DNA from 3 places in the Azospirillum sp. UENF 111221 genome. Region 2 is predicted to be linked to each of the others. Evidence: predicted binding sites of a transcription regulator. Region 2 holds the regulator's gene; each other region holds the start of a gene.

Region 1 (9,740 bases), 1.8 Mb from region 2:
CCATCAGCTCGACATGCCGCTCGCCCTGCCGGCCGGCGCGGTCCACCACCTCGGCCAGCAGGTCGCCGGTGGAGTTGGGGACGGAGTTGGCGGCGCGGAAGCGCCCGAAGGTGGCGAAGAACTGGTCGTGCAGGCTGTAGCCGGAGACCGGCAGCGCATCGCGGGTCGACAGGGCGTCCAGCGCCATCGGGTAGAGCACGCTGTCGGCGATCACCGCCGCGGCGCCCGGCCGGGCCGACTTGGCGTCGCCGCAGGGCGCCTGCGCCGTCGGGGCCACCAGCGTCAGCGCCTTGACGTCGAAGCAGAGCCCGGCATCCGCCGCCATCCGCATGTAGGTCTCGGCATAGGCGGCACCGGTCAGGTGGCTGTGCAGGTCCGCCCCCTTGGGCATGCGGTAGAGGAAGGCGCGCAGCTCCGGCGGGCTGGTCCGCACCGCCTGGAACCGCCGCGCCGCCGCCGACCCGCCGGCATCGGCGCCCCCGCCGGCACTGCCGCCGCCCATCTCCGCCGTGGCGCAGGCCGCCAGCAGCAGCGTCGCCGCCAGCAGGGCCGTTACATTTTTGGTGATTCGCACATCAAGCATCTACCCGACTCCATATTCTCCTTTTGCGGGTATTGATGCGCTGATAATCGCGCGCGTACAACCGCCCTGTGCGGATCGAAAGGCTGTAGCGGGGCGGCGATTCCCGCTATGGTGCGGCGACCTTTTCCCGTGTTCCCGCCCATGTCCCGCCGTCTTTGGAGCCTGCCGCGATGACCGACACTTCCGCCCCGACCCTGCTCGATGCGGCCAAGCGTTTCCGCAGCAACGATCTGGCGGGGGCGGAACAGGTCTGCCGGGCAATCCTGACCACCGACCCGCACAACGCCCAGGCGCTGCATCTGCTGGGGCTGGTCGCCGCCCACACCGACCATCCGGAAAACGCGCTCGATCTGTTCGCCCAGGCCATCGCGGAGAACGGCAACGACCCGTCCTTCCACAACAGCCGCGGCAGCCTGCTTTTCCAGCAGGGCCGCCCGGCGGAGGCGGAGGAGGCGTTCCGCGCCGGCCTCGCCCTCAACCCGCGGCTGCCGGAGCTGCACGGCAACCTCGGCAACGCGCTGAAGGCGCAAAGCCGTCTGGAGGAGGCGGCCGACTGTTTCCGCGCCGCGCTGGACCTGCGGGCGCAAGCGCCGGAGATGCACCATTTCCTCGCCGCCACCCTGCGCGAGCTGGGCGAGCTTGAGGAGGCGGAGGAGCATTTCCGCACCGCGCTGGCCCAGGCGCCCGACTATCTCGACGTGCATTACAGCCTGGCGGAGCTGCTCTCCACCCGCGGCCGGCTGGCCGAGGCGGAGGCGGAATTCCGCATCGTGCTGGCCGCCGCCCCGCGCTTCGTCCCGGCCCAGGTCGGGCTTGCCCATGTGCTGCAAAGCCTCGACCGCGCCGCCGAGGCCATCGAAGTGATCGAGGCGGCGCGCGAGCAGGCCCCCGACCACCCGATGGTGAAGTTCACCCGCCGGCTGATCTATTCCAACGCGGTGCCCGGCTGGCACCTGCCGATGATCAACGATTTCGAGCGGAACGAGGCCTACAAGCAGTCGCTGGAACGGGCGGTGACGCCCGACTCCCTGGTTTTGGAGATCGGCACCGGCTCCGGCATCGTCGCCATGATGGCGGCGCGGGCGGGCGCGAAGAAGGTGGTGACCTGCGAGGTCAACCCGATCCTGGCCCGCGTCGCCAAGGAGACGGTGGCGCGCAACGGCTATGGCGACCGCATCGACGTGGTGCCGCGCCTGTCGACCCAGCTGACGGTGGGCGAGGGCGGCGATTTGCCGGAGAAGGCCGACGTCTTCGTGTCGGAGCTGATCAACATCGGCATGCTGGCCCCGCGCATGCTGTCGGTGCTGCAACATGCCCGCACCCATCTGGTGAAGCCGGGCGGCGCCATCATCCCGCGCGCCTCCACCGTCTACGCCATGCTGGTCGAGACGCCGGAGCTGGCCCGCATCAACCCGGTGGAGACCATCGACGGTTTCGACATGGGCAGCTTCGACGTCTTCCGCTCGCCCGGCTACCAGCAGATCGACCTCGGCGCCGACGCCCACACCCCGCTGTCCAAGCCCTTCACCGCGCTGGATTTCGACTTCACCCGCAACATGCCGGAGGAGGGCGAGCGGGTGATCGACGTGACCATCGTCACCGCCGGCACCTGCCACGGCGTCGCCTTCTGGTTCGACCTCTTCATGGACGACGCGGTGGTCTACAAGTCGGAAAGCCGCTCGCGCACCAACCATTGGAAGCAGGCGATGACCTTCCTGGAAAAGCCGATCGCCCTGTCGGCCGGCGACCGCCTGCGCATCGTCGCCCGCTACGACAACAACCAGATCTCCTTCGGGGTGGACGGGCTGACGGGGGGTGAGCGGGAGTAAGCGGGCGTGACCGAAGCCGTCCCGTCCAGCGACAGTCCCGCCGGCGACATCCCCTCCCGCCGGGCCATCGTCTCCTGGTGCCTCTACGACTGGGCGAATTCGGCCTACAACACCATCATCACCACCTTCGTCTTCTCGGTCTATTTCGCCCGCGGCGTCGTCGGCGACCCGGTCGAGGGCACCGCAAGGTGGAGTGCGGCGATGACGGTGGCCGGCGTCGCCATCGCGCTGCTCAGCCCGGTGCTGGGCGCCGTCGCCGACCGGGCCGGACGGCGCAAGCCGTGGATGGCGCTGTTCACCCTGGTCACCGTCCTGTTCACCGCCGCCCTGTGGTGGGTCAGGCCCGATCCGGCCGATGCCGCCTTCGCGCTCTCCTGCGTGGTGGTCGCCACCGTGGCCTTCGAGCTGGCCAACGTCTTCTACAACGCCACCCTGCCGGGGCTGGTGCCGCCGCGGCTGCTCGGCCGGGTGTCGGGCTGGGGCTGGGGCATCGGCTATTTCGGCGGGCTGGCCTGCCTCGTCCTGGCGCTGGTCGGTTTCGTCCAGGCGCCGGCCCCGCTGTTCGGCCTGTTCGGGATGGAGTGGGCCGACTGGGGCCAGCAGGCCAATGTCCGCGCCACCGCCCTGCTGGCCGCGGCGTGGTACGGGCTGTTCGCGCTGCCTTATTTCCTATGGGTGCCGGACGAGCCGGCGACCGGCCACGGCCTGCTGCGGGCGGCGCGCGAGGGGGTGGCGACGCTGCTCGCCACGCTGCGCCACGCCCGGCGCTACCGTGAGGTCGGGCGCTTCCTGATCGCCAGCGCCTTCTACCGCGACGGCATCAACACCATCACCGCCTTCGGCGGCCTCTTCGCCGCCGGGACCTTCGGCATGAGCTTCGAGGAGATCCTCGTCTTCGCCATCGCGCTCAACGTGGTGGCGGGGGCGGGGGCCATCGGCTTCGCCTGGATGGACGACCGGGCGGGAGCCAAGCCGGTGATCCTGATCGCGCTGGCCGGCATGACCGCCTGTTCGGTGCCGCTGCTGCTGGCGACCGACCGGCTGTGGTTCTGGATCTTCGCGCTGGGGTTGGGGCTGTTCTTCGGGCCGGCCCAGGCGGCCGGGCGGTCGATGATGGCGCGGCTGGCCCCGCCGGGCATGGCGGGGGAGATGTTCGGGCTCTACGGGCTGACCGGCCGCTTCGTCGGCTTCTTCGGACCGCTGCTGTTCGGTCTGGCGACCCAGGCCTTCGCTAGCCAGCGCGCCGGCATGGCGACGGTTCTGGCTTTCTTCGCCATTGGCTTCGGGCTTATGCTGGCGGTCCGCGAACCGGCCCGCTAGAAAAGGGCCTGTGTCAAAGCGCCGCACATGAGACCATTCGAGGGCAGAGCTGTTACCTTCGTTTTTGCTGCGACGCACAAAAGTCGAAGCCGAGGGATACGGACCATGCTGCACATCAAAGACATCGAAGCCTTCGCCCGCATCAACGAGGCCCTGAACGAGGAGCCCGGCCCGGATGGCGGCACGGATAATCGGCCGGAGCAGGCCGAACAGTCCGACTCCCAAGGCCAGCACGGTTCCGGCCCGGCGCATCCGGCGCTGGTGATGGCGATGCTGGCGACCGGCCGCCTGCCGCTGTCGGCCCTGTCGAAATCCGATCAGGCGAAGACCCCGGACGTACCGACGCCCTGGACCAAGATGTTCCGCCGCTCCTGACGGCGGTTGGTCCGGGTGGGACGCCGTGGAGTCGGTGAGCAAGATCGACACGGATTTCACGGATTTCAGCACGGATTTCACGGATGTGGCGTTCCGAAGCGACCTGTGTCGAGGTACTCGAAGCGTCGCCAAGTTCAAGAAAAATCCGTGAAATCCGTGTCTAAATCCGTGAAATCCGTGTGAATCTTGCTCCCGATGCCTCGACTCTCCGTACTGGCGGCTGTTGCAAAAATTCCGCCATAAAGGAAATTATTCTTATACGCTTCCCGCAGACCCACCTTTCTGCGGAGCCGCCCAATGCCCCTCGATCCCCGTAGCTTCACCACCGACAACTTCCCCCGCTGGGCCGAAGAGCCGCCGACTCCGTCGGAAGGCTCGCTGGTCCCCGGTTCGCAGTTCCATGAGGAACAGTGGATCATGGCCGCCGGCATGCTGGCCCGTGGCAACAGCTTCCTTCAGGTCTCGCGCGCCATGGGATGCAGCCGAACCACGCTCTGGCGCGCCTATTACGGCTCCAAGGATTTCCGTCACAGGGTCTGGTGGGAGCGGCAGGCGCTGAACCGCGAGGCCGAGCTGCGCCTCTCCTCCCTGCGCATCCTGGTGGCCGAGCAGATCGAGCGGCTGGTCACGTCGGGCGATCCCGCCACCGTCCGCTGGCTGGCCGAGCGGCTCGGCCTGTTCGCCGGCCTCGATCAGCCCGCCCGCGACTCCGCTCCCAGGCCTGCCCCCCGTCCCGCCCCGAAACCGGAAGACCCGCCCGCCGTCACCGTCCCCGAACTCGACGATGACATCCCCGGCGACCTGCGCGAGCGCACCCCGCCCAGCCCGGCCCTGGTCGCCGCCGTCCTGGCCCAGCCGGAGGCGGCGGGACCGAAGGGCGTCTTCCCCTACACCCTCAACCAGTATGAAGAGTATCCCAACCTCAACCCCGGCCCGGTGAGCCGCCGCGCCGCCGGTCCCTTCTCCTGGCGCCGGTAGGCGGGGGATGCAACATCGCCCGCCTCCCTGTTCCACGCCGTTCCATCCCCTCACAGAAGCGACAGCTGGTCCCCCACCGCCGGCGGCACCCGGAAACGGCTGCAATCGAGCTGCCAGCTCCGGCCGCCCAGCCCCTGCTTCCGGCAGGCCAGCTTGAAGCGGTGGCGCAGCAGCTCGGCATAGGGGCCGGTGCCCTTCATCCGTGTGCCGAAGCCGGAGCGGTAGAGCGCGCCGTCGCGGCTCTGCCGTATCAGGCTCAGCACGCGGTCGGCGCGGTTGGGGGCATGGACGCGCAGCCATTCCTCGAACAGGTCGGCGATCTCCAGCGGCAGGCGCAGCAGGATATAGTTGGCGGTGGTTGCCCCGGCGCCGGCCGCCGCCTCCAGGATGGCTTCCAGCTCATGGTCGTTGAGCGCCGGGATCATCGGGCTGGCGAGGACCGCCACCGGCACGCCAGCCTCCGACAGGGCGCGGATCGCCTCCAGCCGGCGCGGCGGGGTGCTGGCCCGCGGCTCCATCGTCCGGGCGAGATCGCGGTCCAGCGTCGTGACCGAGACCGCGACCGATGCCAGCCCCTGAGCGGCCATCGGCGCCAATATGTCGAGGTCGCGCAGGACCAGCGCCGACTTGGTGATGATGCTGACCGGCTGGTTGAAGTCGCGGCAGACCTCCAGCACCCGTCGGGTGATGCCCTCCGTCCGCTCGATGGGCTGGTAGGGATCGGTGTTCGCCCCCAGCGCCAGCGGCTGGCAGACATAGGATTTCGCCCGCAACTCCTTGGCCAGCAGCTCCGCCGCGTTGCGTTTGGCGAACAGCTTGGTCTCGAAATCCAGCCCCGGCGACAGGCCGAGATACGCATGGGTCGGCCGGGCGAAGCAGTAGATGCAGGCATGCTCGCAGCCCTGGTACGGGTTCAGCGAACGGTCGAACGGGATGTCGGGCGACTGGTTGCTGGCGATGATCGACTTGGCCGAGGCCGGCGAGACGCTGGTGCGGACCGGGTCGGACAGCGCCTCGTTGCCGCTCTCGGCATAGCCGGTCCAGCCGTCGTCGGTCAGGACGCGGGTCTCGCGCTCGAACCGCCCGGTGGCGTTGCTGACCGCCCCGCGGCCTTTGATCGGGGATCGCCGTATCTCGTCCATACCGGCAGCTTAGACGGGGCGAAATGGAACGTAAAGCGAACAAACGCGGTTTGGCCATATCGCTTGGCGCCGTCATTGCTTCCGCCACCGAACAAACATAAAGATATCTTTATGCTTGCATGGTTCCGGGAGCGCTGATACATCCATGGCCAATGACAGCGGCAGGGCCGGGGATCCGGCGCGCCTGGAATTCCGCTGCCCGACCGTCACCGCCCACCAGGAGTCATCCCTCATGGCCGCCGAATTCACGGACTACAAGGTCAAGGACATCAGCCTCGCGAACTGGGGCCGCAAGGAGATCACCATCGCCGAGACCGAGATGCCGGGCCTGATGGCCCTGCGGTCGGAATTCGGCGCCTCCAAGCCGCTGGCCGGTGCCCGCATCGTCGGCTGCCTGCACATGACCATCCAGACCGCCGTGCTGATCGAGACGCTGACGGCACTCGGCGCCACCGTGCGCTGGTCCTCCTGCAACATCTTCTCGACCCAGGACCAGGCCGCCGCCGCCATCGCCGCCGCCGGCATCCCGGTCTTCGCCTGGAAGGGCGAGACGGAGGAGGAGTTCTGGTGGTGCATCGAGCAGACGCTGCGCGGCCCGGATGGCTGGACCCCGAACATGATCCTGGACGATGGCGGCGACGTCACCCAGATCATGCACGACAAGTATCCGGAGATGCTGGACGGCGTCCGCGGCCTGTCGGAGGAGACCACCACAGGCGTCCATCGTCTCTATGAGATGATGAAGAAGGGCACGCTGAAGGTTCCGGCCATCAACGTGAACGACAGCGTCACCAAGTCGAAGTTCGACAACCTCTATGGCTGCCGCGAGTCGCTGGTCGACGGCATCAAGCGCGCCACCGACGTCATGGTCGCCGGCAAGGTCGCCGTGGTCGCCGGCTATGGCGACGTGGGCAAGGGCTCGGCCGCCAGCCTGCGTTCGCAGGGTGCGCGCGTCCTGGTGACGGAGATCGACCCGATCAACGCGCTCCAGGCGGCGATGGAAGGCTATCAGGTCGTGACGATGGAGGATGCCGCTCCGCAGGGCGACATCTTCGTCACCGCCACCGGCAACGTCGACGTCATCACGATCGACCACATGCGGGCCATGAAGGACCGCGCCATCGTCTGCAACATCGGCCACTTCGACAGCGAGATCCAGATCGACGCCCTGCGCAATCTGGTCTGGGAAGAGGTCAAGCCGCAGGTCGACGAGGTCGTGTTCCCCGACGGCAAGCGCCTGATCGTGCTGGCCCAGGGCCGTCTGGTCAATCTGGGCTGCGCCACCGGCCACCCCAGCTTCGTGATGAGCGCCAGCTTCACCAACCAGGTGCTGGCCCAGATCGAGCTGTGGACCAACGCCGCCAACTACGAGAACAAGGTCTACGTCCTGCCCAAGCACCTGGACGAGAAGGTCGCCCGCCTGCATCTGGACAAGATCGGCGCCAAGCTGACCACCCTGACCGACAAGCAGGCCGCCTACATCAGCGTGCCGACCGCCGGCCCGTACAAGCCGGACCACTACCGCTACTAAGCGGTTGCGGGATTAAGAAAAAAGGGCCGTCCCGGTGGGGCGGCCCTTTTTCTTTGGAGTGTAGGTCTCTTGTGAGGAGCAGGGGAGGCAGGCAAGGTCGACACGGATGTCACGGATTTGAACACGGATTTCACGGATGTTATCCGGAAAGGTTGCTTCCAGCCAAAGAACGTCGGCTTTGGCAGGCCAAAAAGAAAATCCGTGTAATCCGTGTCTAAATCCGTGACATCCGTGTCAATATTGCCCCGGCATTCAGAATTTCCACCGAAGCCGAAGTCACTCCGCGTCCGAGTCCTTCATTCCCAGCCACTCCACCATTCCCGTGCCGGCCGCCACGCCCATGGCGAAGCAGCCCTGCAACAGGTAGCCGCCGGTCGGCGCCTCCCAGTCCAGCATTTCGCCGGCCAGGAACAGGCCGGGGCGGCGGGTCAGCATCGACCGCTCGTCCAGCTCCGACAGGCGGACGCCGCCGGCCGTGGAAATCGCCCGCTCGATGGGGCGGACGCCGGTCAGCACCATCGACAGCCCCTTGATCTGGCGGGCCAAAGCCGCCGGGTCGGTCAGGTCGGCGGCGGGGGCGAACTCGCGCAGCAGGGCGGCGCGCGGGCCGGTCAGGGACAGCGACTTCTTCAGGAAGGTGGACAGCGACTCCGCACCGCGGCGGCGCAGGCGCTTGACCAGTTCGGCCTCGGCCATGTCCGGCAGCAGATCCAGCGTCAGGGTCGCCCACCCCTCCGCGGCGATGGCGTCGCGCAGCGGCGCGCTCAGCGCATAGACCGCCCCGCCCTCGATCCCGGTTTCGGTGATGACGAATTCGCCCTTCAGGCGCCGGCCGGCAGCGGAGAGACCGACGCTCTTCACCGGCTGGCCGGCGAAGCGGTCGCGCAGGTGATCGGACCAGGGCACCTCGAAGCCCATGTTGGAGGGAACCAGCGGTGCGACCTCCACCCCCAGCCCTTCCAGCAGCGGAACCCAGCCGCCGTCCGACCCGGTGCGCGGCCAGCTCGCCCCGCCCAGCGCCAGCAGGGTGGCGCGCGGGGCGACGGTCACGCTTTCCTCGCCCTGGCGGAAGGTCAGGGCGCCGGTCGCGTCCCAGCCGGTCCAGCGATGGCGGCTGTGCAGGGTCACGCCCAGACCGTCCAGCCGCCGCAGCCAGGCGCGCACCAGGGTGGAGGCCTTCATCTGCACCGGGAAGACACGGCCGCTGCTGCCGATGAAAGTCTCGATGCCCAGCCCGGCCGCCCAGCCGCGCAGGGCGTCGGGCGAGAAGCCGGCCAGCAGGCGGCGGAACAGTGGCTCGGCGGCGCCATAGCGCGGCAGGAAGCGGTCGAGCGGCTCCGAATGGGTCAGGTTCAGCCCGCCGCGCCCGGCCAGCAGCAGCTTGCGCGCCGGGGTGGGCGTGTGGTCGAACACGGCGACCCGCAGGCCGGCGGCCGCGGCGATCTCCGCCGCCATCAACCCGGCGGGGCCGGCGCCGACGATCGCCACGTCAGGGGTGAGGTGGGGCACTTGGAAACGCTTTCACGAAAGGGATCGCCCCCGCCCATCCCATGCTGCGCGGGCAGGGGCACGGGCGGGGGCATGCGGGGCTCGGCCTCGGTTCCCCGCGGATCAGTCCTCGTAATCCTGGTCCTGGGCCACTTCCTCGGCCAGATCGGCGGCGAGGTCGGCGAAATAGCCGGCATCGACCTCCAGGCCGTTCTCCTCGCAGATGCGCATGAAGATGCGGTAGGCATGCAGGATGGCGACGTCGAGGACGACGAGATCCCCTTCCTCGCTGTGGCGGTCGGTGATGTCCCGCTCCTGAAGGGTGCCGACGATGTCGTGCGCGGCGGCCTGCAGGACCGCGTCCATGGCTTGTTTGTGTTGGGTCGACATCGTGTGAATCCTCGTTCCGGTCGTGCTTCGCGTCCCCGCCCGGCCGGACCGGCGCCGCATGGCCGGCGGGGGTGGCCGAACCGTCGGAGGAAACGGGCGCGTCG
Region 2 (9,740 bases):
CTGGGCCGACAGGTCGCGGGCATAGGGCAGCCAGGACAGCGTCAGCGGGCCGTGAAGCCCGGCCATCCGGGACGAGCGCTTGCGGTCCAGCCCCATGTCGTCGATGACGATGGCGATGATCGGCCGGCCCTGCGGAACCTCGGCCGGCAGCGCATTCCTGCGCCACAATGCCGCATTGCCCGAAGGCGCCTGCACCGGCGGCTGGGCCGGGGGAACCGGCGGTGGCAGCATCGCCACGGTGGTGGCGGGCGGACGCGCTTCCGCCTGGGCCGGCTTTTCCGGCACCGCATGCTCCGGGCCGTCCGCCGCATGCTGTGCGGGCGCCGGGGCCTCCGCCTTCGCCGCCGGCAGCGAGGGGGGAGCCGGCGGCACGGCAGCCTGCTGGGGTGGGGCCTGCTGGGCCGGACTCTGCTGAACGGAGGCCTGCTGGACACGCTCGCCGCCGGACCGTCCGCCGGTCAGCGTCGCCACGCCGATCGCCACAGCGAACACCGCGGCGACTGCCGCCAGAGCCAGGACGAAGGGATTCGACAGAAAGGGGGAAGCGGAACCTTGCGGGCTTTCGAAGGCGCCTTGCGGGCCATGGTGACGATGTCCATCCTGCGACCGGGGCGGCGCACAGTGGCACCCTGCCGCCGCGACCGCAATTGCTCAAACGACACAAGACGGCCGCCGCAACGGCACCGTCTTTCCACTGGCCCGACCAGTCTCCGGAGACCGCCCGATGCGCCCTTTCCTCGTCATCGTCCCGCTGCTGCTGGCCACCGCCTCTCCGGCATTGGCTGCCGGCGGCCCGCAATGCCCGCCGACCGTCAGCGTGACCGCCCAGCCGGAGGCGCCCGGCGGCTGGGCGCCCTATCCGGGCCGTGACAGCCACGGCTTCATCGGCATCACCCTGATCGAGGGCGACCGCGCCCAGCAGATGGCCAGCGCCGCGCGCACCACCCTGGCGCCCGACAGCGAGACCAGGCATGCGCGCCGTCTGGTCCAGCTCTGGGAGTTCGACGCCGCGCAGCGCGGCAAGCTCTTCGTGCTCTGCCGGTATCGCGGCACCGAGGCGACGCTCGCCGCCGACCTGCCGCGCCAGACCCGCCGCTGCACCCTGACGCTGGAAACCGACATCCGCGGCAACGTCCTGGACGAGCCGAAGACGCCGCCGCAGCTCGACTGCCGGTGAGGACGCGGGGGCCCAGGGGCAAAGTTCTGCGCGGAGGCTGGAAATCCCCCTTTTCAGCCGCTAGGGTGTCCCTCGTTGGAACGGGGCCGGAACGGCCCGGACGACCCGGGCGACGGTGGCCGGGCAAAGGTGGAAGGCGGAAGGCGCATGCTGCTGCTCATCGATAACTACGACAGCTTTACCTACAACCTCGTCCATTACCTCGGCGAGCTTGGCGCCGACGTGCAGGTCCGCCGCAACGACGCCCTGACGGTGGACGAGGCGATGGCGCTCCGCCCCGACGGCATCGTCCTGTCCCCCGGCCCCTGCGATCCCGACCGCGCCGGCATCTGCCTGCCCCTGATCGACGCCGCCGCCAAGGCCCGCCTGCCTCTGATGGGCGTCTGCCTCGGCCACCAGTCCATCGGGCAGGCCTTCGGCGGCCGGGTGATCCGCGCGCCGGTTCCCATGCACGGCAAGGTCGACAACATCCGGCACGAGGGCCGCGGCGTGCTCGCCGGCCTGCCCAGCCCGTTCCGCGCCACCCGCTACCATTCGCTGATCGTCGAGCGCGACTCGCTGCCGGCCTGCCTGGAGGTGACCGGCGAGACCGCCGACGGCCTGATCATGGCGCTGGCCCACCGCGAGCTGCCGATCCACGGCGTGCAGTTCCATCCCGAAAGCATCGAGAGCGAGCACGGCCACCAGATCCTGCAGAACTTCCTGGATCTGACCCGTCCCCGCCCGGTGAACGCGGGCCTGGAGACCGCGGCATGAGCGGCGATCTGTCCGACATGAAGGCCATCCTGGGCAAGGTCGCCACCGGCGCCGCCCTGACCGAGGCCGAGGCTGGCTTCGCCTTCGACATCATCATGTCCGGCAACGCCACCCCGTCGCAGATGGGCGGCTTCCTGATGGCGCTGCGCGTCCGCGGCGAGACGGTGGACGAGATCACCGGCGCCGCCCGCGTCATGCGCGCCAAGGCGATCCCGGTCGAAGCGCCTCCCGGCACCATCGACACCTGCGGCACCGGCGGCGACGGTGCGGGCACCTACAACATCTCCACCGCCGCCGCGCTGGTGGTGTCGTCCTGCGGCGTGCCTGTCGCCAAGCACGGCAACCGCGCCATCTCGTCGAAGTCCGGTGCCGCCGACGTGCTCGGCTCGCTCGGCGTCAACCTCGACTGCGACTTCGCGCTGGTCCGCAAGGCGCTGTGGGACGCCGGCATCGCCTTCCTGATGGCGCCGCGCCACCACCTCGCCATGCGCAACGTCGGCCCGACCCGCGTCGAGCTCGGCACCCGCACCGTCTTCAATCTGCTGGGTCCGCTCGCCAACCCAGCGACCGCCAGGCGGCAGGTGCTTGGCGTCTTCTCCAAGCAGTGGGTGGAGCCGCTGGCCCAGGTGCTGAAGCGGCTGGGTTCCGAGGCCGCCTGGGTCGTCCATGGCTCCGACGGGCTGGACGAGATCACCACCACCGGCCCCACCACCGTCGCCCAGTTGAAGGACGGCGAGGTGACGGTGTTCGAGGTGACGCCGGAGGATGCCGGCCTGCCCCGCGCCCGAATCGAGGAGTTGAAGGGCGGCGACGCCCAGGTCAACGCCGAGGCGATCCATGCCCTGTTCGACGGGGTGCGCAGCCCCTACCGCGACATCGTCCTGTTGAACGCCGCCGCCGCCCTGCTGGTGGCCGGCAAGGCCGCGACCCTGAAGGACGGTGTCGCCCTGGCCGCCGACGCCATCGACAGCGGCGGCGCCCGCGACCGGCTGCGCCGGCTGGTCGCCATCACCAACGAGGCAGTGGCCTGATGAGCGACGTTCTGACCCGCATCAACGACGACAAGCGCGCCCTGGTGGCCTCCCGCAAGGCCGCCCGCCCTTTGTCGGAGGTGGAGGCCGCCGCCAGGGCCGCCAACGAGAGCAACCCGCCGCGTGGCTTCATCCGGGCGCTGAGCGCCGCGGTCGAGGCCGGGCGTTACGGGCTGATCGCCGAGATCAAGAAGGCGAGCCCGTCCAAGGGCCTGATCCGCGCCGACTTCGACCCGCCGGCCCTGGCCCGTGCCTACCGCGAGGGCGGTGCCACCTGCCTGTCGGTGCTGACCGACGAGCCCTATTTCCAGGGCAGGGACGAATATCTGGTGGCGGCCCGTGCCGCAGTGGATTTGCCGGTTCTGCGCAAGGACTTCATGGTCGATCCTTACCAGATCGTCGAAGCCCGCGCGCTGGGCGCCGACTGCATCCTGATCATCATGGCCTCCTTGTCCGACGCCCAGGCGGCGGAGATCGAGGACGCCGCCATCGCCCAGGGCCTGGACGTGCTGGTCGAGGTGCATGACCGCGCCGAGCTGGACCGCGCGCTGCTGCTGAGGACGCCGCTGCTGGGCGTCAACAACCGCAATCTCAAGACCTTGGCGGTCGATATTGCGACGACGGAGGAACTGGCCGCCAACGTGCCGGCCGACCGCATGCTGGTGGCCGAAAGCGGGCTCTACAACCCCGTCGATCTGGCGCGGATGGCGAAGGTCGGGGCGCGCTGCTTCCTGGTCGGCGAATCGCTGATGCGGCAGGCCGATGTGACCGCCGCCACCCGTGCCCTGCTGGCTCCGGTGTGATGCGATGACCGAGATGGTGGCCGATGTGACAGACGATGTGCTGATCGCTGCGGAGAGCCCGCGCCAGGATGCCGTGATCGCGCTGGTGGCGGCGCTCGACCGCTATCTGCTGGATCTCTATCCGGCGGATACCTGCCACCTGCTCGACATCGGCGAATTGGAAGCGCCGGACCTGCGCTTCCTCGTCGCCCGCAAGGACGGCGTTCCGGTCGGCTGCGCCGCACTCCGCGTCGATCCGACCGGCTATGGCGAGATCAAGCGGATGTATGTCGATCCCGCCACCCGCGGACAGCGCATCGGCGACCGTCTGCTCGCCCGGCTGGAGGATCTGGCGCGGGCGGAGGGCTTGGACGCCCTGCTGCTCGAATCGGGCATCCACCAGCCCGAAGCGCTGGCGCTCTACCGCAAGGCCGGCTTCACCGACCGCGGCCCCTATGCCTGCTACGAAGACAATGGCGTCAGCGTCTTCATGGAAAAATTTCTGACGGAGACCGCCCGATGACCGGCTTCACCCATTTCGACGCCGAGGGCAAGGCGGTGATGGTCGACGTCTCCGACAAGGCCGACACCGAACGCACCGCGACAGCCGCGGCGACCGTGCTGATGCAGCCGGAAACCCTTGATCTCATCATGCAGGGCGGGGTGAAGAAGGGCGACGTGCTGTCGGTCGCCCGGCTGGCCGGCATCATGGGGGCCAAGCGCACGCCCGACCTGATCCCGCTGTGCCACCCGCTGATGCTGACCTCGGTCAAGGTCGACCTGTCCTGCGACCCCGCCCGCAACGCGGTGGACGTGACGGCGACCTGCAAGCTGAAGGGCCAGACCGGCGTGGAGATGGAGGCGTTGACCGCCGTCACCATCGCAGCATTGACGGTCTACGACATGTGCAAGGCGGTGGACCGCGGCATGACCGTCACCGATGTGCGCCTGCTGCACAAGGCCGGCGGCAAGAGCGGCGAGTGGGGCGCGTCCACATCCTCCTCCACCGGAGCCTGACGCGATGATCTCCGTCGCCGAGGCGCGCGCCCGCATCCTGTCGGCCTTCGCCGCCCTCCCGGCGGAAACCGTCGCCCTGCCCGACGCGCTCGGCCGTGTGCTGGCCGAACCGGTGGTCGCCCGGCTGACCCAGCCGCCCTTTCACGCCGCCGCCATGGATGGCTGGGCCGTGCGTGCCGCCGACATCGCCGCTGCGACCGCCGAGGCCCCCGTCCCGCTGCGCCGCATCGGCGAATCCGCCGCCGGCCATGCCTTCACCGGCAGCGTCGGCCGGGGCGAGGCGGTGCGCATCTTCACCGGCGCGCCCCTGCCCGGCGGTGCCGACGCCGTGGTGATGCAGGAGGATTGCAGCGCCGACGACGCCACCGTGCGGATCGGCCGCGCCGTGGCCGCCGGCCGCTTCGTCCGCGAGGCCGGATTCGACTTCACGGCCGGTCAGGAGCTTCTGCCAAAGGGCCGGCGCCTGACCGCGCGCGACATCGCGCTGGCCGCCGGCGGCAACGTGCCTTGGCTGTCGGTCCATCGCCGGCCGCGCATCGCCGTGCTTGCCACCGGCGACGAGATCGCCCTGCCCGGCGACCCGCTGGGTCCGAGCCAGATCGTCAGCACCAATGCGCTTGGCCTCTGCGCCCTGGTGACCGCCCAGGGTGGGATCGCCCACAATCTGGGCGTCGCCAGGGACACGGCGGAGAGCGTGGCGGCACTGGCGAAGGGTGCGGCCGGTTGCGACCTGCTGGTCACCACCGGAGGGGCGGCACAGGGCGATTACGACCTCGTGCGCGATGTGCTTGCCGAACGCGGCGTGGCGCTGGAGGTGCAGACGGTGGCGATGCGTCCGGGCAAGGCGCTGATGTTCGGCCGTGCCGGGTCTGTGCCGCTGCTGGGATTGCCCGGCAACCCGGTGTCCACCGGCGTCACGGCGCTCCTGTTCCTCCGCCCGGTCCTGCGCGTGCTGCAGGGCCTGCCGCCGGAGGACGACCGTCTGCCGCTGCGCGCCCGCCTGACCGGCCCGTTGAGGGCCAACGACCGGCGCGAGGAGTATCTGCGCGCCACGCTGGCCGCCGGCCCGGACGGTGTCCTGACCGTGACACCCTTCGCCCGGCAGGACAGCGCCATCACCACCCTGTACGCCCAGGCCGATTGCCTGATCCCCCGCCCGCCCCATGCCGACCCGGAACCGGCCGGCGCGATGGTGACAGTGCTTCCTTTGACGGATGGGGCGCTCAGCATCTAGACTTCAGCAGAGCGCCTGAGCAGAGCGCCGGAACGGCCGGCTGGAACAGTTGAACATCACCCGGAAAACTGTTTCATGCCGTTCCAGATGTTCCCCTCAAGTTCTAAAAGATGCCGATGGAGGGCTTGACGCGCGGCAGGAACCAAACTAGAACATGGAGCAACGTTTAGTTTTTGTTCCATCTTCAGTCTGGCCGAGGCCGGGAGGCATCCATGCTCACGCGCAAGCAGCACGAATTGCTGCTGTTCATCCACGAACGGCTTGGCCAGGGCGGTGTCTCGCCGTCGTTCGACGAGATGAAGGACGCCCTGGGCCTGAAGTCCAAGTCGGGTATCCATCGCCTGATCACCGGGCTCGAGGAGCGCGGCTTCATCCGCCGCCTGCCCCACCGGGCCCGTGCGTTGGAGGTTCTGCGCCTTCCCGAGGGTCTCGACGCTTCCCGCAACCGGACCGCGGCTCCCAAGCCGAAGTTCCAGCCCAACGTCATCAAGGGCGATTTCGCCTTCGCCGGCCGCGACGCCGCTCCCCCCGCACCGACGCCGGCCGCCGCGAACGAGACGGTGCAGCTCCCGCTCTATGGCCGGATCGCCGCCGGTACGCCCATCGAGGCGCTGCGCGACAACAGCGCCTTCGTCGATGTCCCCGCCTCCATGCTGACCGGTGGCGACCATTATGCGCTGGAGGTTTCCGGCGACTCGATGATCGAGGCCGGCATCCTCGACCACGACACCATCGTCATCCAGCGCTGCGATGCGGCGGAGAACGGCACCATCGTCGTCGCTCTGGTGGACGAGGGCGAAGTGACGCTGAAGCGCCTGCGCCGCAAGGGCAACACCATCGCCCTGGAACCCGCCAACGCCGCCTATGAAACCCGCATCTTCGGCGCCGACCGCGTCCGCGTGCAGGGCAAGCTGGTCGGTCTCGTGCGCAAGTACTGAGCTTTTCGAGCCCAACCGCCGATCCTCTCCTCCGTCCCCGCGGCGGATGGGATCGGCGATGTCCAAGTTCCTCTCACTTTCCTCCGGTCCAGGGCCGATCTCCCCGCAGCCCGCGCACCGTCTCCACCGTCACCCCCTCGGCGGTCACCGTCAGCGTATGCGCGCCCTCATGGCGCAGGGTCCAGCGGTCCACCACCAGATCCGCCCGGCAGCGCCGCGCCACCTCCGCCGTCACCACCGCATCAGCTGCCCCACAGTCCTCGTCCAGCGCATCCGGCAGCCGCGGCAACGCCACTGTCTTTCCCTGCACCCGGTACAGGCAGCCAAACGCGTCGCAGTCCAGCGACCGCCCTCCCCCGCTCCATCCCCCGTCGGCCGGCCAGGGATCGGCCACCGACCGCTCGCCATCGCGCTCCCGCCAGGTTTCGGTCATCCGGCCGCCGCCCTTGACCGATGCGCTCAGTCGTCCGTCCGGCAGCCTGACCGCCATCACCGTCCCGTCGCCGGCCACCAGCACATCCGGCCGCACCGCCAGCATCGGCGAGGCCAGCCCGGCCAGGACCGGCAGCATCCCCAGCCACCGCCACCAGCGCGTCCAAAGACAGAGCCAGAATCCCTCCCATCACCAGCACCGCAAAGCCTTCCGCCGGCATCGCCGGCACGGTCAGCGAAGCCCAGGGGAGACGGCCGAAGAATTCCGCCGTCCAGATCACCGCCCGGTCGCCCCAGTTCATGGCGATCAGCGCCGGCGCCTCCAGTCCGAAGGGCAGCAGCGCGTAGGCGATCAGACTCCACGGCATGACCCAGAAGGACGTGATGGGAATGGCGATCAGGTTCGACAGCACGCCATAGAAGGCGATCTGCTGGAAATGGAAGAGCGAGAAGGGCAAGGTCGCCAGCGTCGCCACCACGCTGGTCAGCAGGATCCCGCCGACATAGAACAGCCCGCGCACGATCCATCCCGCATCGCGCCGCCAGTCCGCCAGCCTGGCGCTGCCCTTCTCGAAGGCGGCGATCAGCGCCACCACCGCGGCAAAGGACATCTGGAAGCTCGGGCCCAGCATCCCCTCCGGATCCATCGCCATGGTGACCAGCCCGGCGAAGGCGACCAGCCGCATGCTCAACGGGTGACGGTCCAGCATGATCGCTCCCATCACCATGCCGGTCATCAGCACCGACCGCACCGTCGGCAGCGGCGCCCCGACCAGGAGCGTGTAGCCAAGCGCCGACAGGATGCCGAACAGCGCGGCGATCTTCTTGATCGGCCACCGCAGCGCGATGTAGGGCACCGACGCCAGCAACGCCCGCACGACATAGAACAGGATGCCGGCGGCGATGCCGACATGCAGGCCGGAGATCGACAGCAGATGCGCCAACCCGCTGTTGCGGAAGTCGTCCATCGTCGCTTCCGGGATGCCGAACTCCTCGCCGTTCAGCAGCGCCGTGGTGACGCTCGCCTCCACCGGGTCGCCGATGGCTGCCGCCACCCGCTCGGCAATCGCGCCGCGCGCCTTCTCGAAGGCGATGGCGACCGTGCTCCATCCCGTCACCGGCGGCGCCTCGACCAGTTCCGGCGCACCGGTGGCGAAGCCCGTGCCGCCCAGCCCCATGAACCAGGCCCGCCGCTGGAAGTCGAAGGCGCCTGGTTCGGCCGGCGCCTGCGGCGGCAGCAGCGTCGCCCGCAGCCGCACCACCGACCCGGGCGCTGGTGCCGGAAAGCGGTCCGACAGGCGGATGCGCACGGCGGCCGGCGTCCGTTCCGGCGCCAGCCTGCTGACGCTCACCTCCCGCAGTGTGATCCGCGTCGCGCCCGGCCGCCGTTCCACCGCCATCACCCGGCCGGTGACGGTCGCCCCGGCGATGCTGCGGCTCAGCACCGGTGCCGCCATGCGGATGGTGTGCGCCTGCGCCACCAGGAACCCCGCCGCCAGCATCAACAGCGCCATCGCCACACCGGTCATGGCGAACCATCGCCGCAGCGCCAGAACCAGCACCGCGCAGCCGCCGACCGCAGCCGCGCCAATCCACCAGTCGGGCTCCTGCCGCAGGCCGAAATAGAACGATACCCCCGCCCCGAAGGCGACGGGCAGCCACAGCACCCAGCGCTCGCCCTCCGCCTCCGCGAGCGCCACGAGTCGCCCACCCACGCGCGCCAGCAGGCGCCGCCAGCCTCCGCCGAGCGCCGGGGGGCCGTCGGTTTCCTCCTCCGGCCAGCCGGCGGCCGTCACCGGTAACGGATTCCGGGCGCAGCGATGCCACCCGCGAGCCCCTCAACGACCGTCCATGCGCGCATCGCATTGCCTCCAAGCCGGGTGGCTGTGTTAAACCACGGTGTCGAACCACCGGCGCATCATACCAGCGCCGAACCGGAAATTGAGAGACCGATGACCGTCGTCACCCGCTTCGCTCCGTCGCCGACCGGCTTTCTGCACATCGGCGGTGGCCGCACCGCCCTGTTCAACTGGCTGTACGCCCGCAACACCGGCGGTCAGTTCCTGCTGCGGATCGAAGACACCGACCGGCAACGGTCCACCGACGCGGCGGTGGACGCCATCATCGACGGGCTGAAGTGGCTGGGCCTGGATTGGGACGGCGATGCCGTCAGCCAGTTCGGGCGCAAGGACCGTCATGCCGAGGTCGCGCACCAGATGCTGGCCGCCGGCAAGGCCTATCGTTGCTATTGCAGCCCGGAAGAGCTGGAGGAGATGCGCGCCGCCCAGAAGGCCGCCGGCCAGCCGATGCGCTACGACGGCCGCTGGCGTGACCGTCCCGAGTCCGACGCCCCTCCGGGCGTGGCACCGGTGA
Region 3 (9,740 bases), 160 kb from region 2:
TAACGAACTGTAAAGGCGGTTGTCCCGGCCGATTCTCGCAGGTAAGGATTCATCCTTCGTTAACGCAAACGGGCGACCATTGCACTCCATGGCGATATCCTTGCCGGACGCCGCCGTCAGGGCGGCATTCGGCGGGATCGGCGGCGGTATTGGTGGCGGGATCAGGGCGATGGACCTCGGAAATCTCGGACTCTTCAAACTGATGTCGCGCAAGATGGACTGGCTGACCCAACGCCAGGAAGTCCTGTCGCAGAACATCGCCAACGCCGACACGCCCGAATACAAGAGCCGGGACCTCAAGCCCTTCAGCTTCCGCGACGCGCTGAGCGACAGCCGGCGGCTGACCCCGGTGGCGACCAACGCGTCCCATCTGGCCGGCACCCGCGGCGCCGGCGGCATGGCCCAGGAACAGAAGGTGCGCGATCCGTACGAGACGGCGCCGGACGGCAACAACGTCGTGCTGGAAGACCAGATGATGCGGATGAGCCAGAGTTCGATGGATTACCAGACCATCACGAACCTGTATAAGAAGCAGGTGGCGATGATCAAGTCGGCGATCCGCTCGGGCAGCTGAGCGTCATTCCGGCCGATCTTTCCGGCCGGGTTTTGAGGAGGCGGTGCGATGGATCTCTACAAGTCGATGGCGGTGTCCGCCTCGGGCATGAAGGCGCAGGGCACGCGCCTGAAGGTCATCTCGGAGAATCTGGCCAACGCCAACACCACCGCCGAGACGCCCGGCGATCTGCCCTATCGCCGCAAGACCGTCATCTTCAAGAACGAGCTGGACCGGGCGATGGACGTCGACAAGGTCCGCGTCGCCAAGGTCGATGTGGACAAGAGCGACTTCCAGCGCAAGTACGACCCGTCGCACCCGTCGGCCGACGCCGACGGCTATGTCCTGATGCCCAACGTCAATTCGGTGGTGGAGGCGATGGACATGCGCGAGGCCCAGCGCAGCTACGAAGCCAACCTGTCGGCCATCGACACCGCGCGCCAGATGCTGACCCGCACGCTCGACCTTCTCCGCACCTGATTTTCGCCTGCTCAGCCGCAAACCCTCCTGACCGACCGGAACCGCCGCCATGATCAATCCGCTGAACGCCGCCGCGGCCTATGCCACCACCGCCGCCAAGACGACCGGCCCCGGCATGCCCGCGCGCGACGGCGCCTCCTTCGGCGACGTGCTGGAGCAGGCGGCCAAGGAGAGCATCGGCACCCTGAGGAAGAGCGAGGACATCTCGGCGATGGCGGCCGTCGGCAAGGCCGACCTGAACGACGTCGTCCAGGCGGTGACCAACGCCGAGGTGACGTTGCAGACCGTCACCGCCGTGCGCGACAAGGTGCTGAACGCCTACCAGGAAATCCTGCGCATGCCGATGTGACGGCCTGCGCCCGGTCCCAGCCGCCGTCATGCCCAGCTTGCAGTTATGAACGAGACCGAAGTCATCGAGCTTTGCCGCACCTCGATCGTCACGCTGGTGATCGTGTGCGGACCGATTCTGGTCATCATGATGGCGCTCGGCACCGTCATCTCCATCTTCCAGGCCGTCACCCAGATCAGCGAGCAGACCATCGCCATGGTGCCGAAGGTGATGCTGGTCTTCGGGCTCAGCATCCTGCTGATGCCCTTCATGCTGAGCAAGCTGACCGAGTTCTTCGAGCATGAGGTCGCCGACCGCATCGTCGCCATCGGCGTCGGCGCCAACGAGAATGGCGGCGCGCCCTTCACCCCCGGCACCGGCGTGACGCCCGCCCCGGCACCGACCGCCGCCGCGGCGGGCCAATGACCATCCTGCAGCAGCTGCTGGGCGAACAGATCTTCGTCTGGATGCTGGTCTTCATGCGGGTCGGCACCGCCTTCAGCGTGATGCCGACCATCGGCGACGCCTTCGTTCCCACCCGCGCACGGCTGCTGTTCGCGCTGGTGGTCAGCATGGTGGCGGCGCCGGCGATCCGGCCGATGCTGCCGCCGATGCCGGGCAACCCGTTCCAGCTGCTGGTGCTGGCCGCCGGCGAAATGACCATAGGCATCTTCATGGGCACCATCGCCCGGCTGCTGATGGGCGCGCTGGAGGTGGCCGGCACCATCATCAGCCTGCAGAGCGGGCTGGCCAACGCGCAGATCTTCAACCCGGCGCTGGCGTCCGCCGGGTCGCTGCCCGGTTCGCTGATGGGGTGGCTGGGACTGCTTCTGCTGTTCGTCACCGACCTGCACCATCTGCTGATCATGGCGGTGGTCGACAGCTATTCCACCTTCCCGCCCGGTGCCGCCATCCCGGTCGACGACATGGCGAACGTGGTCGGGCAGCTGGTGTCGAAGAGCTTCATGATGGGGGTGCAGATGGCAGCTCCCTTCCTGATCACCGGCATCCTGTTCGCGCTGGCGCTCGGGCTCCTGAACAAGCTGGCGCCGCAGGTGCAGGTGTTCCAGCTGTTCACCTCGGTCCAGGTGCTGCTTGGGCTGTTCATGTTCGCCCTGACGCTGGGGGCGATGATGCTGTTCTGGCTGTCGCGCTTCGAATCGACCTTCATCGAATTCCTGAAGCCGCTGTAGAAGGAGGACGCCGGTGTCGGAAGAAGCTGACGAGTCCTCCAAAACAGAAGACCCGACGGGAAAAAAGCTCGACGAGGCCCACAAACAGGGCCAGTTCGCGATGACCCGCGAGGCCGCGAACTGGTTGATGGTCGCGGCGATGCTGGTGGTTCTGGTCTCCATCCTGCCCGGCACCTTGAAGGGGCTGGTCTTCCGCCTGAATTATTATTTCGAGAATCTGGACCGCATCACCTTCGACCGGGCCGGGGTCGGGGCGCTGTTGTTCCGGGTGATGACCGACGCCATGTGGGCGCTGTGGCTGCCCATCCTGCTGTTCGTGGTGGCCGGCGTCCTGTCGACCATCGGGCAGACCGGCTTCCACGTCTCGTGGGAGCTGATCTCGCCGAAGTTCGGCAAGCTGAACCCGCTGCCCGGCCTGATGAACATGTTCAAGGCCAACCAGGGCGTCGAGCTGCTGAAGAGCATCGTCAAGCTGGGGGTGGTCGGCGGCGTCGCCTATATGGCGCTGGTGCCGATGTTCGGCGGCATCGAGGCCTATATCGGCATCGACATCGTTGCCATGCTGTTGCAGATGGACGGGCTGGCCCATCGCCTGCTGGTCTGGGTCCTCGTCGTCCTGACCTTCATCGCCGCCGGCGACTTCCTGTGGCAGAAGCAGCAGTTCGACAAGAAGATGAAGATGACCAAGCAGGAGGTGAAGGACGAGCACAAGCAGCAGGAAGGCGACCCCGTGGTCAAGGGCCGCATCCGGCAGATCCGGTTCGAGCGCGCGCGCAAGCGCATGATGGCCGCGGTGCCGAATGCCGACGTGGTCGTCACCAACCCGACTCACTTTGCGGTTGCGCTGAAATACGATCCCACCCAGATGGGCGCGCCGATGGTGCTGGCGAAGGGTGTCGATCAGGTCGCCTTCAAGATTCGCGAGATCGCCGAATCGAACAATGTCCCGGTCATAGAAAACCCGCCCCTTGCCCGTGCGCTCTATGCCGCTTGCGATATCGACGAGGAAGTTCCATCCGAGCATTATCGGGCGGTCGCCGAAGTCATCACCTATGTCTTCAAGCTGAAAGGGCGGTCGCTGCGCAATTGATCCGGGGCAACCGATCCGGTTCAATCGATCCGGATTCATTCGATCTGGGTGCAACGGCTCCGGCCCCTTGACGGTTGAAGGGGCGGTTGACGGGATCGGCTGGATCGGCCGGCCATCGCAGGTGGTGTGACGGGCAAGTGCGGACCGGGGCATGTCCCGGCCGGACCGTGTGGGGTTTGGAGTATTGGTGGACGACGCAACTTCCCTTTCCGACACCGCGCGCGATGCAGTGAACCGCAAGGCTTCGTCCGGCGGGGTGTTGATGCTGGTGCAGTATGCGCTGGCGCCGGCCGGACTGCTGGTGCTGGCCGCCGGATTGCTGTTGGAGCACGATGCGGTCGGCTGGCTGGGGGCGGCGCTGGTGGCCTTGGGCGTGGCCCTGCTGATCGCCCGCAGCGTGTCGGTGGTGCGGCGGTCGGCCCACATCGGCGCGCTTCTCGGCGGCGCGCTGGAAGGGATGCCGGCCGGACAGCTGGTCTGCGACGGAACGGACGATGTGGTGTTCGTCAACGCCGCCTTCCGCGAGCTGTCGGGCTGGCGCCGCGGCGAACGGCCGCTGGACGCCCTGGCCCGCCAATTCTCCGGCGACCCCGACAGCGCGCGCGAATTCCGCCGCCTGCGCGAACGGGTGAAGGCGGGGGGGCTGCCTCGGCCGAGTTGGCGATCCCGGCGCTGGACGGGCACCCGCCGGAATGGCGCAAGGTGCAGGGCCAGCCGGTGGCCGGCTTCCCCGGCTCCGTCCACTGGCGGATCGAGGACATCACCGCGCGGCGCGAGCTGGAGCATGTCATGCTGCGCGAGCAGGCCAAGCTCGCCGACTTCATGGAACATGCGCCGGTCGGCTTCTTCTCGGTCGATCAGAACGGCCATTTCCTGTTCGTGAACGCCACCCTGGCCCAATGGCTGGAGGCCGCCCCCGGCGACCTGACCGACGGTGAATCGCGGCTGCACGGCATCCTGGCGGCTCCCCCGGTGTCCGCCGCCCCCTACGACCTGTTCGACCATGGCGGCGGCGAGCAGCGCGGCGAGCTGACCATGGTGGGTCTGCGCAGCCGGCGGTTCCAGGTCGCGGTGGCGCAGAGCGTGGTGCAGGCCGACGACGGCACCATCCACACCCGGTCGGTGGTGCGCGACCTGTCCCCGGAACGGGAATGGCAGGAGGCGCTGCGCCAGTCCGAGCAGCGGTTCCAGCGCTTCTTCGAGGATGCGCCCATCGGCATCGCGCTCGTCGACGAGACCGGGCAGCTGACCGAATGCAACGAGGCCTTCCTGGCGCTGATCGGCAGCGAGTCCGGCAGCGTCATCAACCGCCCGATGGCCGACCTGATCGTTCCGGCGGAGCGCGAGGCGGTGATCGCCCGGCTGCGGTCGGTGCAGGGCGGCGCCGACCCGGCCCACCCGCTGGAGGTCCGGCTGTCCGGCGGGCGCGAGCTGACCGCCCAGCTCTATGCCCGGCGCCTCGCCAACCCGGTGCGGACGGATGGCCGCGGCGAGGGTAGCAGGGGCGATGGTGCCAGGGGCGATGGGGCGCGCGGCGACGGTGTCGGCCTGATCCTGCACTTCATCGACATGACCGAGCGCAAGAGCCTGGAGGCCCAGTTCGCCCAGTCGCAGAAGATGCAGGCGGTCGGCCAGCTGGCCGGCGGCGTGGCGCACGACTTCAACAACCTGCTGACGGCGATGATCGGCTTCTGCGACCTGCTGCTGCTGCGGCACAAGCCGGGCGACCAGTCCTTCAGCGACATCATGCAGATCAAGCAGAACGCCAACCGCGCCGCCAACCTCGTGCGGCAGCTGCTGGCCTTCTCGCGCCAGCAGACCCTTCAGCCGCGCGTCATCAACGTGACCGACGTGCTGGCGGAGCTGGCGAACCTGCTGCGCCGGCTGATCGGCGAGAACATCGAACTGAAGATGATCCATGGCCGCGACCTGGGTCTGGTCAAGGTCGACCAGAATCAGCTGGAGCAGGTCATCATCAATCTGGTGGTCAATGCCCGCGACGCCATGGCCGGCGGCGGCAAGCTGATCGTCAACACCACCAACTACGTCGTCAGCCAGCCGGAGCGGCGGGAGCACGAGACGGTGCCGGCCGGCAGTTATGTCTCCATCGAGGTGATCGACACCGGCTGCGGCATCGCGCGGGAGAATCTCCAGCGCATCTTCGAGCCCTTCTATACGACCAAGGAGGTCGGGTCGGGCACCGGGCTCGGCCTGTCGACGGTCTACGGCATCGTGCGGCAGACCGGCGGCTTCGTGCTGGTCGATTCGGCCGTGGGGGAGGGAACCACCTTCACCATCCTGCTGCCCCACCACCAGGGCGAGCTGCGTCCGGTCGATACGGCGGAGCCGCGCGAGCGGCGCGGCAGCGACCTGACCGGCACCGGCATCATCCTGCTGGTGGAGGACGAGGATGCGGTGCGCGTCTTCTCCGCCCGCGCGCTGCGCAACAAGGGCTATCAGGTGCTGGAGGCCAAGAACGGCGAGGCGGCCTTGCAGCAGATCGAGACCAACGGCGCCTCCATCGACCTGCTGATCACCGACGTGGTGATGCCGCAGATGGACGGGCCGACGCTGGCCCGCCATGTCCGCAGGCTGCGCCCGGAGATGCGGGTCATCTTCATCTCCGGCTATGCCGAGGACCGGCTGGGCGAGATCGACGGCGTCGAAGTCGCCCATTTCCTGCCCAAGCCCTTCTCGCTGAAGCAGCTGGCCTCCAAGGTGAAGGAGGTCATCCGCGACGGGCGGTGAGGGGCAGCCGGGACAGCGGATGGGGGAGCGAATTCGTTCGCGAAAACGAGCCTGGACAACCCCGGAAAAATAGGAACGCACCGGCAACATCGGCGCTTGCAAACGAGAACGAAGAGAGTACATTCAGCCTCGTTGCAAGAGCGCCGACCGTGTGTTCTAAGAGAGGGGTACCGGGCATGTCGTCCGCACAGCTTCGTTTGGTCGAGAAGGATTCCATGGACAAGCAGAAGGCGCTCGATGCCGCCCTGAGCCAGATCGAACGCGCGTTCGGCAAGGGCTCGATCATGAAGCTCGGCGCCAAGGAGAACCTGGTCGAGACGGAGGTGATTTCCACCGGCTCGCTCGGTCTCGACATCGCGCTGGGCATCGGCGGCCTGCCGAAGGGCCGCATCGTCGAAATCTACGGGCCGGAAAGCTCGGGCAAGACGACGCTGGCCCTGCACGCCATCGCGCAGGCCCAGAAGGCCGGCGGCACCTGCGCCTTCGTCGATGCGGAGCATGCGCTCGACCCGTCCTATGCCCGCAAGCTGGGCGTCAACATCGACGAACTGCTGATCTCCCAGCCGGATGCCGGCGAGCAGGCGCTGGAGATCGCCGACACGCTGGTGCGCTCCGGCGCCATCGACGTGCTGGTGGTCGACTCGGTGGCGGCCCTGGTGCCGCGCGCCGAACTGGAAGGCGAGATGGGCGACAGCCATGTCGGCCTGCACGCCCGCCTGATGAGCCAGGCCCTGCGCAAGCTGACCGGCTCGATCTCCAAGTCGAACTGCCTGGTGATCTTCATCAACCAGATCCGCCTGAAGATCGGCGTGATGTTCGGCAACCCGGAGACGACGACCGGCGGCAACGCGCTGAAGTTCTACGCCTCCGTCCGCCTCGACATCCGCCGCATCGGCTCGATCAAGGACCGCGACACCGTCGTCGGCAACCAGACCCGCGTCAAGGTGGTGAAGAACAAGATGGCCCCGCCGTTCCGGGTGGTCGAGTTCGACATCATGTATGGCGAGGGCGTGTCGAAGGTCGGCGAGCTGCTCGACCTCGGCATCCAGGCCGGCGTGGTCGACAAGTCGGGCGCGTGGTTCAGCTATGACGGCACCCGCATCGGCCAGGGCCGCGAGAATGCCAAGACCTATCTGCGCAACAACCCGGAGATGGCCGACGCCATCGAGGCCAAGATCCGCGGCAACGCCGGTCTGGTCGCCGACGCGATGATGGGCACCCCGGAAGCCGACGGCGAAGCCTCCACGCCGGAGTGACACCGTCCGGTCATGCGTGACGAAAGGCCCCGCTTTCCGAAAGGAAGGTGGGGCTTTCTGTTTTTTGGCGGCTGGCGAATGCCCTCACCTACACATCCATCACCACATGCGGCCGGAACGCCCCCTCCAGCGTCAGCAGCAGGTGCAGATAGACCGCCACCTTGCGCGCGCGGTCGGTGTTGCGGGAGAGGCAGTCGCGTAGCTGTTCGGCCATCCGGGCGGTTTCCGCATCCTGCGCCGGCGCTGCCGCGGTGACGGCCTGGACGATGTGCTCGGCATCGACCGGGATCGGCGCCGCCGGGTCCTTCAGCAGGGCCTCGGCCAGCGCTTCCTCGTCATGGGGAACCGGCCCGGCTGGGAAATTGGCTGCGGCCTGAGGGGTAAGGGCAGCGGCACGGTGGGACAGGTGGCTGCGGAGATTGTCCTTCAGCCGGCTGCGCTGCCCGTCGTCGAGCCCCTCGAACTGGTCGACCTCATCGAACAGCAGGTCGTAGAGGCGGCGGCGCTGTGGGTTGGGCGGGCTCTGGTCGCGCCGCTCCTGCTCGCGCTCCTGCTGCTCCCGCCGTGGGTTGCGGCGGTGGTTGCGGTCGGTGGCGCTGCCGGTCCGCTCGACGCCGGCTGTGGTGCGGACACTGAACTCCGGTGGGCCGATGCCGCGTCCGGAGGTGAGATTGCCGGACATGAGCCGCCTCCCGGGACTGGTTACCCCTGGCGATCCAGTCTGGCAGAGCCGGCGCTTCCTTCCAAGCCGAAGCGCCGGCCTATGACCATCAGTCGCCGGCGCTGGCCACCGCATTGTCGGCCGGTTGCGGCTTGTTCCTGCCGAAGCCCAGCGTCGGGAAGACGTTGATCAGTGCGGTGATGAAGGCGGCCAGATAGGGCAGCGACTGCACCACCAGCAGGCCCGACCACATGAAGGCGTCGCGGTTCTCATGGCCGAAGACCATGACGATGGCGAGCGCCGCTCCCCACAGCGACACCAGCAGAACCAGTTCCTCCCGCGCCATCAGGAAGGCCTGCATCAGCGCCGGCTGGTTCTCGCATTTCGGCGTGCGGACGAAGGGACGGCCGGACGTGAACATACCGAGCCACATGGCGCGGCCGACCGTGTGGGTCAACGCCATGCCGGCCACCGCCGCGCCGACCTTGTCCCAGAAGCCGCACCTCACCCGCGCCTCGTAGAGCCAGAGCGAGGCGCCGACCTTGAAGGCGAAGACGCTGAGCGTCGGGATCATGAAGACGTTGGGCGGGAACTCGAAATATTTCGGGAAGGCCATCAGCCCGATGGACCACAGGATGCCGGCGATGCCGAACACCATGTGGGCGGCGTCGGCGAACCAGGGCAGCCAGCCGGTGATGAAGTGATACTTCTGGCCGGCGGTCAGCTCCTTGGCACCGGGCGACAGCTGGCGCCAATGATGCTTCAGGATCTGCACCGCACCATAGGCCCAGCGGAAGCGCTGCGTCTTGTAGGCGGAGAAGCTGTCGGGCACGAGGCCCTTGCCGTAGCTCTCCGGCATGTAGACGGCCTCATAGCCATGCTCGAACAGGCGCAGGCCGAGGTCGGCGTCCTCGGTGATGCACCATTCGCCCCAGCGGCCGACCTTTTCCAGGGCCGACTTGCGGATGATGGTCATGGTGCCGTGCTGGATGATCGCGTTGCGCTCGTTGCGCTGGATCATGCCGATGTGGAAGAAGCCGGCATATTCCCAGTTGGTCATGCGCTGGAACAGGTCGTGTTCCCACTCGCGATAATCCTGCGGCGACTGGACGAAGCCGACCTCCGGCCGGTTGAAGTGCGGGATGGTCGCCTTCAGCCAGTCGGGATGGACCTGATAGTCGCTGTCGATGACGGCGATGTGCTCGGCATCCGGGGCGGTCTGCGCCAGACCGAAGTTCAGCGCGCCGGCCTTGAAGCCCGGCCAGTTGTCGAGGTGGAAGAAGCGGAACTTCGGCCCCAGTTTCTTGCAATATTCCTCGATGGGCCGCCAGACCGCCGGATCCTTGGTGTTGTTGTCCAGCAGCAGGACTTCGTAGTTCGGGTAATCGAGGGCGGCCAGCGCGTCCAGCGTCTGCATGACCATGTGCGGCG

What was found. The regulator LexA, encoded in region 2, represses DNA repair genes until DNA is damaged. The targets are predictions, from matches to a motif close to ATGTTCTANTTTGGTTC.
Region 1: a site for LexA is predicted at 6,254-6,270, ahead of ACWPN3_RS24845 (PA0069 family radical SAM protein). Genes of this name have one in related genera too.
Region 3: a site for LexA is predicted at 6,499-6,515, ahead of recA (recombinase RecA). Genes of this name have one in related genera too.

What each region holds. Positions count from the first base shown of each region.
Region 1 covers NZ_JBSNCH010000005.1:2,138,248-2,147,987, forward strand. The annotation lists gene ACWPN3_RS24820 (adenosine deaminase family protein) at 1-583, opposite strand, end outside; gene ACWPN3_RS24825 (tetratricopeptide repeat protein) at 754-2,412, shown strand; gene ACWPN3_RS24830 (MFS transporter) at 2,419-3,732, shown strand; gene ACWPN3_RS24835 (hypothetical protein) at 3,838-4,107, shown strand; gene ACWPN3_RS24840 (hypothetical protein) at 4,405-5,085, shown strand; gene ACWPN3_RS24845 (PA0069 family radical SAM protein) at 5,136-6,227, opposite strand; gene ahcY (adenosylhomocysteinase) at 6,460-7,758, shown strand; gene ACWPN3_RS24855 (TIGR03862 family flavoprotein) at 8,035-9,213, opposite strand; gene ACWPN3_RS24860 (hypothetical protein) at 9,370-9,636, opposite strand.
Region 2 covers NZ_JBSNCH010000005.1:330,083-339,822, reverse strand. The annotation lists gene ACWPN3_RS15975 (divergent polysaccharide deacetylase family protein) at 1-492, opposite strand, end outside; gene ACWPN3_RS15970 (STY0301 family protein) at 725-1,177, shown strand; gene ACWPN3_RS15965 (anthranilate synthase component II) at 1,325-1,933, shown strand; gene trpD (anthranilate phosphoribosyltransferase) at 1,930-2,964, shown strand; gene trpC (indole-3-glycerol phosphate synthase TrpC) at 2,964-3,767, shown strand; gene ACWPN3_RS15950 (GNAT family N-acetyltransferase) at 3,772-4,269, shown strand; gene moaC (cyclic pyranopterin monophosphate synthase MoaC) at 4,266-4,763, shown strand; gene ACWPN3_RS15940 (molybdopterin molybdotransferase MoeA) at 4,768-5,997, shown strand; gene lexA (transcriptional repressor LexA) at 6,210-6,935, shown strand; gene ACWPN3_RS15930 (hypothetical protein) at 7,009-7,224, opposite strand; gene ACWPN3_RS15925 (ComEC/Rec2 family competence protein) at 7,178-9,163, opposite strand; gene gltX (glutamate--tRNA ligase) at 9,320-9,740, shown strand, end outside.
Region 3 covers NZ_JBSNCH010000005.1:171,781-181,520, forward strand. The annotation lists gene flgB (flagellar basal body rod protein FlgB) at 203-574, shown strand; gene flgC (flagellar basal body rod protein FlgC) at 623-1,033, shown strand; gene fliE (flagellar hook-basal body complex protein FliE) at 1,083-1,382, shown strand; gene ACWPN3_RS15170 (flagellar biosynthetic protein FliQ) at 1,428-1,787, shown strand; gene fliR (flagellar biosynthetic protein FliR) at 1,784-2,554, shown strand; gene flhB (flagellar biosynthesis protein FlhB) at 2,568-3,644, shown strand; partial or broken gene ACWPN3_RS15185 (PAS domain-containing protein) at 4,102-4,260, shown strand; gene ACWPN3_RS15190 (ATP-binding protein) at 4,347-6,392, shown strand; gene recA (recombinase RecA) at 6,569-7,648, shown strand; gene ACWPN3_RS15200 (hypothetical protein) at 7,737-8,330, opposite strand; gene ACWPN3_RS15205 (glycosyltransferase family 2 protein) at 8,419-9,740, opposite strand, start outside.